DNA from 3 places in the Kitasatospora sp. NPDC048715 genome. Region 3 is predicted to be linked to each of the others. Evidence: riboswitches for the same ligand, from Rfam matches in the RefSeq annotation. Region 3 holds a riboswitch; each other region holds the start of a gene.
What was found. A riboswitch is a leader RNA that binds a small molecule or an ion and turns the genes downstream of it on or off. The one in region 3 is predicted to bind cobalamin.
Positions count from the first base shown of each region.

Region 1 (3,837 bases), on a different contig from region 3:
GGGCCTGTTCGACCTGGGCGGCGAGGTCCCCGTCCGGGTCGAGGACGGGCGCTGCCTGGCCGAAGGCGTAGCCGGGGGAGCGGGGGTCGAGTTCGGCGGCGCCGGTGGCGACGAGCAGGGTGCGGTGGTTCAGGGCGGCGCCGTAGACGGTGACCGAGCCGTGGTCGCCGATCACGCAGTCGGCGGCGACGAGCGCGGCCTGCCAGCCCTGGTGGGGCGGGATCAGGCGCAGGCCCATCCGGCGGGCGTCGTCGAGCAGCGCCTCGGGGTCGTGGCGGCTCCACACGTTGGGGTGCAGGACGACGGCGACCGTGTACTCGTCGGCGGGGAGCCGGCGGACCAGCCGCCGGGGGAGGTCCGGGTGGCGGCCGAACAAGGAGTGCTCGCTCCAGGTGGAGCTGACGACGACGAGCCGTCGGCCGCCGGTGGCGCCGAGTGCGGCGCGGTAGCCGTCGCGGGAGCGCCGGCTGCCGAGCATCCGGTCGAAGCAGGGGTCGCCGACCACCCGGGCGACGTCCAGCGCCTCGGGGCAGGAGACCCGCAGCCGGTCCAGCTGCTCGGGGTGGGAGAGGCCGAGGACGTCCACGAACACCCGTCCGCGGTGGGTGAGTTCGTTGCGGGACAGACCGGCGGCGGTGACCGTGTCGCCGGTGGACTCGGTGACCAGCCGGTTGTAGCCGACGCCGTGCGGGAGGACGACGAGGCGGGCGTCCAGCCGGTGCATGGAGGAGTGGACGGCGCAGGCGACGGCCAGGTCGAAGCGGCGGCTGACGGCGTCCTCCCAGTCCAGCACGGTGAAGCCGGGCAGGCCGTGCAGGTACTCGTCCAGGGCGCGGTCGGCGAAGGCGGAGCCGGGGTTGACGGTGAAGTACCGGTCGATGCCGTCCGGGTTCAGCAGGGTCAGGACGTCCAGGACCCGGGTGGCCGAGGTGAGGGTGCGGGCGACCGCCAGCACGCGGGCCCTGACCGGTCGGGTGTTCCACCGGTCGGCGGGCCAGGCGTGGGGGCGGGACGGCACGTCATGATCGTACTCATCCGCTCCGGCCGCGGCGCGGTTCCGGGGCCGGGCCAGTGGGTCAGCCCGTGGCCGCGGTGGGCTCGTGGTGTTCACCGGCGGCGCACTCGTCGAGGAGGGGGCGCATGGCCTCGTCCACGAGCTGGTAGCGCACCACGCGCCCGTCCCGGTCGCCGGTGACCACGCCGGCCGTGCGGAGCAGCCGCAGGGCCTGGGAGACGGCGGGGTCGCGCATGCCGGTGGCGACCGCGAGGTCGGTGACGGCGAGCGGCCCGGCCCGGTGGAGGGCGAGCAGCAGGGCGAGCCGGCCGGGGTCGGCGAGCAGGGAGAACCGCTCGGCCCAGGACCGGACGTGGGCCGGGTCGCCGATCGCGGCGATGGCCTCGCAGACCCGGTGCCCGTCGATGGTGCGGTGGCCCGCGCGGTCGGCCGGTACGAGATGCATGCGGACATTCTCGCAGGCGGCGGTCTGTGATCCTGGACACCTGCGCAGGTGCGCAACCTTGCACGGGTCGGGGCGTGACCCCTACGGTGTTCCCCGCCGTGGTGCTCGGGAAGACCGGTGACGGACCCTCAGGGGTCCCAGCCCGGAGCGGCCCTCGCCACTGTGATCGGGTCGTTCCTCCGTCCGCGGAGGAACGTCGTCCGTACCCATGGAGCCACTGGGCGCCTCGTGCGCTTGGGAAGGCGGGTGCGGGTGTCCCGTCAGCCAGGAGACCGGCCACGGCATCTCACGAGGTTTTCCACGAGGTGCTGGAGCGTGATCCGCAGATGACCCTGCCCGAAACCGTTGCCGCCGGGGCCGAACCGGCCCCCTCCGCGCTGCCCAGCTTCCAGTGGCGGCGCGAGGACACCGTCCGTACCGCCGGGCTGATGGCGGTGATCGTGGCCATGCACGTGGTGGCCTTCGGCACGCTGATCTTCCTGGTCGCACCCGAGAAGTACGCGGTCGGTACCCAGGTCTTCGGGGTGGGCCTGGGTATCACCGCGTACACCCTCGGGATGCGGCACGCCTTCGACGCCGACCACATCGCGGTGATCGACAACACCACCAGAAAGCTGATGGCGGACGGCAAGCGGCCGGTCTCGGTGGGCTTCTGGTTCGCCCTCGGGCACTCCTCGATGGTGGTGCTGATGGCCGCCCTGGTGGCGGGCGGCGCGCAGCTGGCGAACACCCTGATGGACGACGAGTCGGCCACCCACAAGTGGCTCGGCGTGATCGGGACGACCACCTCCGGCGTGTTCCTCTACCTGATCGGCGCGCTCAACCTGGCGGCGCTGCTCGGCATCCTCAGGGTGTTCCGCTCGATGCGGGCCGGGAAGTTCGACGAGAAGGAGCTGGAGGCGCACCTCGACTCGCGCGGCTTCATGGCCCGGGTGCTGAACCGGGCGACCCGTTCGATCACCCGGCCCGGGCAGATGTTCCCGGTGGGCATGGTGCTGGGGCTGGGCTTCGACACCGCGACCGAGGTCACCCTGATGGTGATGGCCGGCTCGGGCGCCGCCTCCGGGCTGCCCTGGTACGCGATCGTCTGCCTGCCGCTGCTGTTCGCGGCCGGGATGAGCCTGTTCGACACCCTGGACGGGACGTTCATGAACTTCGCGTACCAGTGGGCCTTCGCCAACCCGGTGCGGAAGGTGTACTACAACCTGACCATCACCGGTCTGTCGATCGCGGTGGCCTTCGTCATCGGCACCATCGAGCTGGTCGGGGTGCTGCACGAGAAGCTCGATCTGACCGACCCGGTCACCGGCTTCATCGCCGACATCTCACTGGACAACGTCGGCTACGCCATCGCCGGGCTGTTCGTGGTCGTCTGGGCGATCGCGATCGGGTACTGGAAGCTCGCCGGGGTCGAGAAGCGCTGGACGCCCGAGGGCTCCTGAGCCACCCGGCCGCGAGCGGCGGCCTGCCCGCGCGCGCCGGAACGGCGCCTCCCCGCGGTGGGGAGGCGCCGTGCGCGTTCCGGGGGGCCTGGTGCGCCCCGGGCCGGCGCTCCTCACGGAAGTCGACGTGCCGGCCGGCGACCGGGTCGCACTCGCACAGGACCGGAAGTGACATATCCGTGACGGAGCGTAGCGGCCGGTAGGAGTCCGAGGGGCCGCCGGGGGTGCGGGGCCCCCTCGGCGGCACGCTGCGTGGGGGGCGGGGTGAGGGCCCGAGGGGGACGGTGCCGCGGTCGCGCAGGGGGGCGCGCAAGGGGTATTGGGGGTTCTGCCGGGGGTGCTCGGCGGGCGCTTCGGGCCGGGGGTTCGTAGGCTCGACGCATGGCGGATGCGTACGCGGGGCGGCGGGAGCGGGTGAGGGAGCACTGCAGTGCGGCCGGGGCCGATGCGGCGCTGATCACCCGCGCGGCGAACGTGCGGTACCTGACGGGCTGCGCGCCCTGCGGGGCGAGCCTGCTGCTGACCAGGGAGCGGGCGCTGCTCGCGCTGCCGGACGACCTGCCGCCGGACGACTCCGGGGAGCACCTGATCGCCCCGGACGTCACCCGGCTGCCGGTGGCGGCCGGGTCGGACTCCGCGCTGGCCGTCGCGGCCGTCGCCGCGCGGTCCGGGGTGTCGGGACTGGCGGTGGAGGAGCACGACCTGACCGTCACCCGGCACCGGGCGGTGGGGGGCCTGACCGAGGGGGCCCGGCTGGTGGACCTCGCCCAGACGGTCGAGCGGCTGCGGGTGGTCAAGGACGAGCACGAGATCGCCGACCTGCGGATCGCCGCCGAGATCGCCGACCAGGCGCTGGGCGAGCTGCTGGAGTCGATCCTGGTCGGCCGCACCGAGCGGCACCTGGCGATGGAGCTGGAGCGCCGGATGATCGACCA
Region 1 is NZ_JBICVH010000003.1:329,179-333,015, reverse strand. Features, by position in the region: gene ACGFSC_RS08165 (hypothetical protein) at 1-1,018, opposite strand, end outside; gene ACGFSC_RS08160 (metalloregulator ArsR/SmtB family transcription factor) at 1,077-1,460, opposite strand; cobalamin riboswitch at 1,543-1,756, shown strand; gene ACGFSC_RS08155 (HoxN/HupN/NixA family nickel/cobalt transporter) at 1,787-2,902, shown strand; gene ACGFSC_RS08150 (aminopeptidase P family protein) at 3,284-3,837, shown strand, end outside.
Region 1: linked by a shared signal. The riboswitch ahead of ACGFSC_RS08155 (HoxN/HupN/NixA family nickel/cobalt transporter) and the one ahead of ACGFSC_RS25300 (cobalamin biosynthesis protein) in region 3 are both predicted to bind cobalamin.

Region 2 (3,837 bases), on a different contig from region 3:
GAGGTCGTGCAGCGCGGTGAGCACCGTCGGGCCGGCCTCGCGGGCGAGCGCCAGCACCTCCAACTGGTGGGCGATGTCGAGGTGGTTGGTGGGTTCGTCCAGCACCAGCAGGCGCGGTTCCTGGACCAGCGCGCGGGCGAACAGCACCCGCTGCTTCTCGCCCCCGGACAGGCTCAGGAAGCCGCGCTCGGCGAGGTGCCCGGCCCGGACCTTGCGCAGCGCCCCGGCGCAGCGCTCCGCGTCCCCGTCGGCCGGGGAGCCGAAGCCGCGGCGGTGCGGCAGCCGGCCCATGGCGACCACCTCGGCGACGGTGAAGTCGAACTCGGCGGAGTGCTCCTGGGTCAGCGCGGCCACCCGGCGGGCCGTGTCGCGGGCGCTCAGGGCGTGCAGGTCGTCGCCGGCCAGCCGGACCACGCCGCCGGCCGGCTTCAGCACCCGGTAGACGCAGCGCAGCAGGGTCGACTTGCCGCTGCCGTTCGGGCCGACCAGCCCGACCACCTGCCCGGCGGCGGCCGCCAGGTTCACCTCGTGGACCAGCCGGGTGCCGGCCAGCTCCACCGAGACGGCGTCGACGGCGAGGTCCTGGGCCCGCGCCGGGTCGGGCGCGGCCGGGCCGGTCGGGTCGGTCGCCGTGGTCACGTCGGTCACCGGGTTCCTCCGAGGGCCTGGCCGCGGCGGCGCATCATCAGCAGGAAGGCGGGCACGCCGAGCACCGCGGTGAACACCCCGACGGGCAGTTCGGCGGGTGCCAGCAGGGTGCGCGAGGCGATGTCCACCCAGACCAGCAGCAGTGCCCCGGCGAGCGGCGCGATCACCAGCACCCGGCGGTGCCCGGCGCCGACCAGCATCCGCGCCAGGTGCGGCATCAGCAGCCCGACGAAGCCGATCGCCCCGCTGACCGCGACCACGGTGCCGGTGACGGCGGCGGTCACCACGAACAGCTCGCGGCGCAGCCGGTCCGGGTCCACGCCGAGCGAGGCGGAGGTCTCGTCGCCCATGGCGAGCGCGTCCAGCCGTCCGGCGGCGCAGGCCAGGTACGCGAGGCCGGCCACCACCGTGACGGCGGCGATCGGCACCTTGCCCCAGGTGGCGCCGCCGAGGCTGCCGAGCAGCCACATCATGGCGTCCCGGGCGGCCTCGCCGCGGTCGGCGGCGAAGACCATCAGGGTGGTGGCGGCGGAGAAGCCGTAGGACAGCGCGGTGCCGGTGAGCACCAGGCGCAGCGGGGTGAGTCCGTACGCGGTGCGGGCGGCGAGGTAGACGAGCGTCATGGCGGCCAGCGCGGAGCCGAAGGCGGAGGCGGAGATCGCCCACACCCCGAGCGAGGCGAAGGCGCCGAAGAGCAGGACGGCGTTGGCGCCGACGGCCGCGCCGGAGGAGATGCCGAGCACGAAGGGGTCGGCCAGCGCGTTGCGCACCAGGGCCTGGACGGCGACCCCGCAGGCGGCGAGTCCGGCGCCGACGACGGAGGCCAGCACGGTGCGCGGCAGCCGGATCTCCCAGACGATCGCGTACGCGGCCGCCTCGTCCGCGTCCAGCCGTCCGCCGGTCAGCCCGGCGCCCAGCAGCCGCAGCACCCGGGGCAGGCCGAGTCCGGAGGAGCCGAGGGCGACCCCGCAGAGCAGCGACAGCAGCAGGGCGGCGACGAGGCCGGCGGCGAGCGGGACGACGGGTATTCGACGGGTGGGCGGGCCGACTGCACGGTCCACGACTGCACGGTCCACGGGTGCGCCTTGCCTCGGGCCGCGGGTGCGCCGGGGCGGGCGCCGGCCGAAGGCGTGCCTGGGCGCCGTTCCCCTCGCAGTCCGCGGCGAGTTGTCGGGAGTTCAGCGGCCGGGGGCGATCGGGCTGGCGCGGGCCGTACGGGCTGGTACGGGCCGTGCTCACCGTTGCGGGTCAGCGCCGGATTCACACCGGACTTCCCCCTCGGACGCCCTGGCAGCATAACAGCCACTCAGGGCAGGCAACCCTTACCGGCCCTGGGCGGGCCGGGAACGCGCGACCGCCCCCGTCCGGCGGTGCGGACGGGGGCGGTCGGGTGGCGACGCGTCAGGCTCAGGCCTGCTTGGTCTCCCAGAAGATCTTGTCGACCTCGGCGATCAGGTCCAGCAGGGCCTGGCCGGTGGCCGGGTCGGTGGACGCCTTGGCGGCCGAGGCGGCCTTCAGGGTGTCGTTGATCAGCTGGTGCAGCTGCGGGTACTTCTCGAAGTGCGGGGCCTTGAAGTAGTCGCTCCACAGCACCGAGATGTGGTGCTTGACGGCCTCGGCGCGCTGCTCCTTGATGATGATGGCGCGGGCGCGGAAGTGCGGGTCCTCGTTGGCCTGGTACTTCTCCTGGGTGGCCTTGACCGACTCGGCCTCCAGCTTGGCCTGCGCCGGGTCGTACACGCCGCAGGGCAGGTCGCAGTGGGCGTGGGCGGTGGCGCGAGGTGCAAACAGACGAGAGAACATGGGAGTCCTTCCTTAGATCGTCTTCCCGCGCCCGAGATTACCCTTCCGGCCTCGCCGTTTCGCGATCGGGCGGCGGGCCTAGGGCAAAAGACGGACCAGGAACCGGGGTAATCCGGACATCGGACCGGTGACGGTCCGTACGGCAGACTGGGGGCGGGCGGAGCAGGAGGAGGAGTCGTGGCGCGGAGCACGCGACCGCAGGACGCCGGGGCCGGGGGGCCGGACCGGGGCGGCGCGCTGCCGTTCGGACTGGTCGACGTGGCGGGGCCGTCGATGGTCCCGACCCTGCGCGAGGGCGACCAGCTGCTGGTCCGCTACGGCGCGCCGATCCGGCCGGGCGCGGTGGTGGTCTTCCGGCACCCCTTCCAGCAGGACCTGCTGGTGGTGAAGCGGGCCGCCGAGCGCCGGGCCACGGGCTGGTGGCTGCTCTCCGACAACCGCCCGGTGGACAGCGACAGCCGCAGCTACGGCGCCGTGCCGGACGAGCTGGTGCTCGGCCGGGTGCTGCTGCGGCTGCGCCCGAGCCCGGTCTGGCTGGCGCCGGGGCGCCGGCTGGAGCGGCTGCTGCTCACCCCGCGGCTGGCCCGGGTGCCGGGCCTCGCCCGCCGGCTCGGTGCCTGGGTGGAGGACGTCTAGGACCCGCCCCGGGCCGCCGCCTCCGCCTCCTGGCGCTTGCGGGCCCGGTAGGCGGCCACGTTGGCGCGGGTCGCGCAGCGGTCCGAGCAGTAGCGGCGGGAGCGGTTGGTCGAGGTGTCCAGGTAGGCGTTGCGGCAGGGCGCGGCCTGGCAGATGCCGAGCCGGTCGGCGCCCAGCTCGGTCAGGTGGACGGCCAGGCCCATGCAGGCGACCGCGGTGAAGTGCGCGGTGGCGGTGGGGGAGTTGTCGGCCAGGTGCAGGTGCCAGCGCGGTCGTCCGGCGTCGTCCAGGTAGTCGTGCCCGGAGACCAGCGGGCTGACCGGGTACTCCATCAGCAGGCTGTTCAGCAGGTCGACGCCGCGGATCTCGTCCCCCTCCGCGGCGGCCTCGAAGACCCCGCGCAGCCGGGTCCGCACCGCCCGCAGCCGGGGCAGGTCGGACTCGTCGGCGAGCGCGGCGGCCCGCGCGGAGTCGGAGAACAGGCCGCGCACGGCCTCCACGGAGGTCAGCGTGTCGGTGCCGCGCTCGGGCTCCTCGGTGTTCACCAGCCGAACGGCGAGATCGGCGTAGGCGGCGAGCTCCACAGGGGTCCTTCCAGGTTCGGTAACGGGCTGACTGCCTCCAGCCTATTACCCGGGCGGAGCTCCGGCCTCTTTTCCCTGGCGGGAGGGCGTCGGCCCTGCTCTCGCCCTTGACCTGGACCGGCGCCTCCATGACGTTCTCGACGGCGGTCATGTGCGGGAACAGGTT
Region 2 is NZ_JBICVH010000016.1:280,864-284,700, forward strand. Features, by position in the region: gene ACGFSC_RS28820 (ABC transporter ATP-binding protein) at 1-558, opposite strand, end outside; gene ACGFSC_RS28825 (iron ABC transporter permease) at 645-1,709, opposite strand; cobalamin riboswitch at 1,817-1,967, opposite strand; gene sodN (superoxide dismutase, Ni) at 2,056-2,451, opposite strand; gene sodX (nickel-type superoxide dismutase maturation protease) at 2,725-3,087, shown strand; gene ACGFSC_RS28840 (CGNR zinc finger domain-containing protein) at 3,084-3,671, opposite strand; partial or broken gene ACGFSC_RS28845 (ectoine/hydroxyectoine ABC transporter ATP-binding protein EhuA) at 3,757-3,837, opposite strand, start outside.
Region 2: linked by a shared signal. The riboswitch ahead of ACGFSC_RS28825 (iron ABC transporter permease) and the one ahead of ACGFSC_RS25300 (cobalamin biosynthesis protein) in region 3 are both predicted to bind cobalamin.

Region 3 (3,837 bases):
TTCTCGGCGCCGAACCGCACCTGCGTCGGCAGCAGGCCGAGGCCCTCGACGGCCCCCGCCTTCGACTCGACCTCGTCCACGATCGAGCGCGCCAGCATCTGGTAGCCGCCGCAGACCCCGAGGACCGGCAGCCCGGCCGCCGCCCGCGCCCGCAGCGCCGGCTCCAGGCCGCGCTCGCGCAGCCAGGCGAGGTCGGCGACGGTGGCCCGGGTCCCGGGCAGCACCACCAGGTCGGCGTCGGCCAGCTCCTCCGGGCGGGTCGCCCAGCGCACCAGCACGCCCGGCTCCTGCGCGAGCGCGTCCATGTCGGTGAAGTTGGACAGCCGCGGGAAGCGCACCACGGCCACCCGCAGCACGTCCGCGCCGTACGGCCCGGGCCCGTCCGCCCGGTCCACCACCGTCGACAGGTCCAGCGAGTCCTCGGCGTCCAGCCAGAGCCCGGGCAGCATCGGCAGCGTGCCCAGCACCGGACGGCCGGTCAGCCCGTGCAGCATCTCCAGCCCGGGCGCGAGCAGCCGCGCGTCACCGCGGAACTTGTTGACGAACCAGCCGGCCACGTGCCGCTGGTCCTCCGTCGACAGCAGCGCCAGCGTCCCGTACATCGCCGCGAAGACCCCGCCGCGGTCGATGTCCCCGACCACCACCACCGGCAGGGCGGCGGCCGTCGCCAGGCCCATGTTGGCGATGTCGCGGTCGCGCAGGTTGATCTCGGCGGGCGAGCCCGCGCCCTCGCAGACCACCACGTCGTAGCGGCCGCGCAGGTCCGCCAGGCACTCCAGGGCACGTTCCAGCAGGACGGGCTTGCGCTCGCGGTAGTCCAGCGCGCCCACCTCCGCCACCGGCCTGCCGAGCAGCACCACCTGGCTGCGGCCGTCCGCGCCCGGCTTGAGCAGCACCGGGTTCATCGCCGCCTCCGGCTCCACCCGGGCGGCCTGCGCCTGCATCGCCTGGGCGCGGCCGATCTCGGCGCCGTCGGCGGTGACGAAGGAGTTGAGCGACATGTTCTGCGCCTTGAACGGCGCGACCCGCACGCCCTGGCGGACGAGCCAACGGCAGATCCCGGCCGTCACCACGCTCTTGCCCGCGTCCGAGGTCGTCCCCGCGACCAGCAGCGCCTTGCTCATGCCCGTCCCCTCTTCCTCAGCAGCATCCGCAGCAGGACGTGCCCCGCGACCGTCGTACCCAGCGCCAGTGCGCCCACCCGCCGGGAGAGCGCACAGGCGCGCTCGATGTCGTCCACCGTCACCGGCCGCAGCTCCGCACCCAGCACGGGCCGGTGCTCCACCCGCTCGCCGTACCGCAGCGCCCCGCCCAGCCGTACGCCCACCGCGCCGGCGAACGCCGCCTCGGCCTGGCCCGCGTTCGGGCTCGGGTGCGCGGAGCCGTCGCGCCGCCAGACCCGCCAGGCCGTACGGGGCTCGGGCGCGGCGGCCACCGTCAGCAGCGCCGTCAGCCGGGCGCCCGGCCAGCCCGCCAGGTCGTCCAGCCGGGCCGAGGCCCAGCCGAACCGGGCGTGGCGCGGCGAGCGGTGACCCACCATCGCGTCCAGGGTGTTCACGGCGCGGAAGGCCAGCAGGCCGGGCGTGCCGGCCAGGGCGCCCCAGGTCAGCGCGTTCACCACGGCGTCGGCGGTGTTCTCGGCCACCGACTCGACCACCGCCCGGGCGATCTGCTGCCCGTCCAGCGCGCTCGGGTCCCGCCCGCACAGGTGCGGCAGCCGCTCCCGGGCGGCCGCGAGGTCGCCCGCGGCCAGCGAGCGGCCGATGGTGCGCGCCTCCCGGGTCAGCGAGGTGCCGCCGAGCACCGTCCAGGTCGCGGCCGCCGCCAGCACCGCCCGGCCCAGCGGACGCCGGCCCACCGTACGGTCCAGGGCGAGCGCGCCCGCCGCGACCGCGCCCACGCACAGTGCCGTGTACCCGGCCCCCGCGCCGCGGTCGTCGCGCCACAGCCGACGCTCCAGCCGGGTCGCGGCGCTGCCGAAGACGGCCACCGGATGGCCCCGGCGGGGGTCGGCGAAGCGGGCGTCGGCGACATGGCCCGCGACGGCGCCGAGCGCGAACGCGGCGGCGCGGGCCAGCGGGCGCGGCGAGGAGGAGGGCCCGAGCGGGGTCATCGGGGGCACGGCGGAAGGCAGCTCGGAGTCCGGTGGGGCGGGGCAGCCTGCATCGCGTGCGTGTCCTCACTCAGGGTCCGCGCCCTGGATCGACGTGACGGGGGCGAGAGTCTCCTGGCTTCCGGGTCGAACGCACCCCCGGAGCCTTCCAGCGGCCGTCGACGGCCGCCGTGGCGATGTTCCGAGCGTGCTCCCCGGTGACAGTGGCGGGACCGCGCCGGAATTCCACCGGCTTCCTCTCCATGCCTCCGTTTGGCCCCAGGATCCCATCACGGGCCCGAACCGGGAGTCAACCGAGGTCACGGAGGGGTTGGTCACACGCGGACGCCGCCGACGCGCCGGGATCGCCCGGCGCGGGGCCGCCCTCCACCGGGAACACCACGTCCCCTCCCACCGGGGCACCGCCGGCTCCGCCGCCCCGCCCTCACCACCGACACCCCTGCCGCCCGCTCCCGGCACCTCCTCGGCGCCGCCGGGCCGCCGCCCGGGTGACCCGGACGGCCCAGCCCGGTGGCCGGGCGGACGGAGCGCCGGTGAACTGGTGCCCGAACACCGTCCGGTCCGTGAGCAACAGAGCGGGGAGCGAAATGCGTTGGGGAACCGCCGCCGTCGTGGCGGCCGCCGCGGTCGGGGCCGCCGTGCTGGTGATCGGCCGTCGGGCCTCCGAGCGGACGGTCCGTCCGGTGGCCGCCGTCCCGAAGTCCGGGCCGGTCCTGGTCCGCGGCCTCGCCCCCGGCCGGGTCACCTTCACCCGCGGCCCCGAGAGCCTGCGCCCCGGCCGCTGGGCGGTCGAGTGGGCGGACGGCGGGCACGCGGTCGTCGAGGAGGTCCTGCACAGCGACGAGCGGGGCGTCACCCGCCGGCTGCTCCGCGCCGACCGGGGCACGCTCACCCCCGGCACCGAGGTCCGCTTCACCCCCCGGGTCCACCTCGGCGACCCCACCGAGGCACTCGGCCTCCCCTTCACCGACACCACCGCCGACGGCGAGCTCGGCGCCCTTCCCGCCTGGCGGCTCGACGGCAAGCGCGGCACCTGGGTGATCCTGGTGCACGGCCCCGAGGCCGACCGCCAGCAGACCCTCCCGGTGCTCCCCGTCCTCGACCGGCTCGGCCTGCCCGCCCTCGCCGTCACCTACCGCGGCGACCAGGGCGCCCCCGCCTCCCCGGACGGGCTCAGCCACTTCGGCGAGACCGAGTGGCGCGACATCGAGGCGGCGGTACGGCTGGCGCTCGACAGCGGCGCGGGCAAGATGATCCTCTACGGCTGGTCGGTCGGCGCGACCACGGCCCTCCAGACCGCGGCCCGCACCGCGTGGCCGCACGCCGTCAGCGGCCTCATCCTCGACTCGCCGGTGCTCGACCTCCCGGTCTCCGCCCGCCGGGACGCCGCCCGGGCCGGGTTCCAGGGCGTCGCCGCCGAGCTCGGGGCCCTGGCCGCGGAGGGCCGCACCGGCGTCGACCTCGCCGACTTCGCCCGCATCGCCGACGGCACCGACCTGCGGGTGCCCACCCTTCTCCTGCACAGCCCCGAGGACCGGATCGCGCCCTTCGGCAGCGCCGAGAAGCTGGCCGCCGCCCGTCGCGACGTGGTCAGCCTCCAGGCCTTCCCCGGTGCCGACCACGCCGCCCTCTGGAACACCGCTCCCGACCGGTACACCGAACTGCTCCGCCGCTGGCTCACGCCGCTGCTGTAGGGCGCCGCCGGCGGGTCCTCGCCGGAACGT
Region 3 is NZ_JBICVH010000014.1:79,910-83,746, reverse strand. Features, by position in the region: gene ACGFSC_RS25305 (cobyric acid synthase) at 1-1,124, opposite strand, end outside; gene ACGFSC_RS25300 (cobalamin biosynthesis protein) at 1,121-2,113, opposite strand; cobalamin riboswitch at 2,221-2,353, opposite strand; gene ACGFSC_RS25295 (hypothetical protein) at 2,701-3,807, shown strand.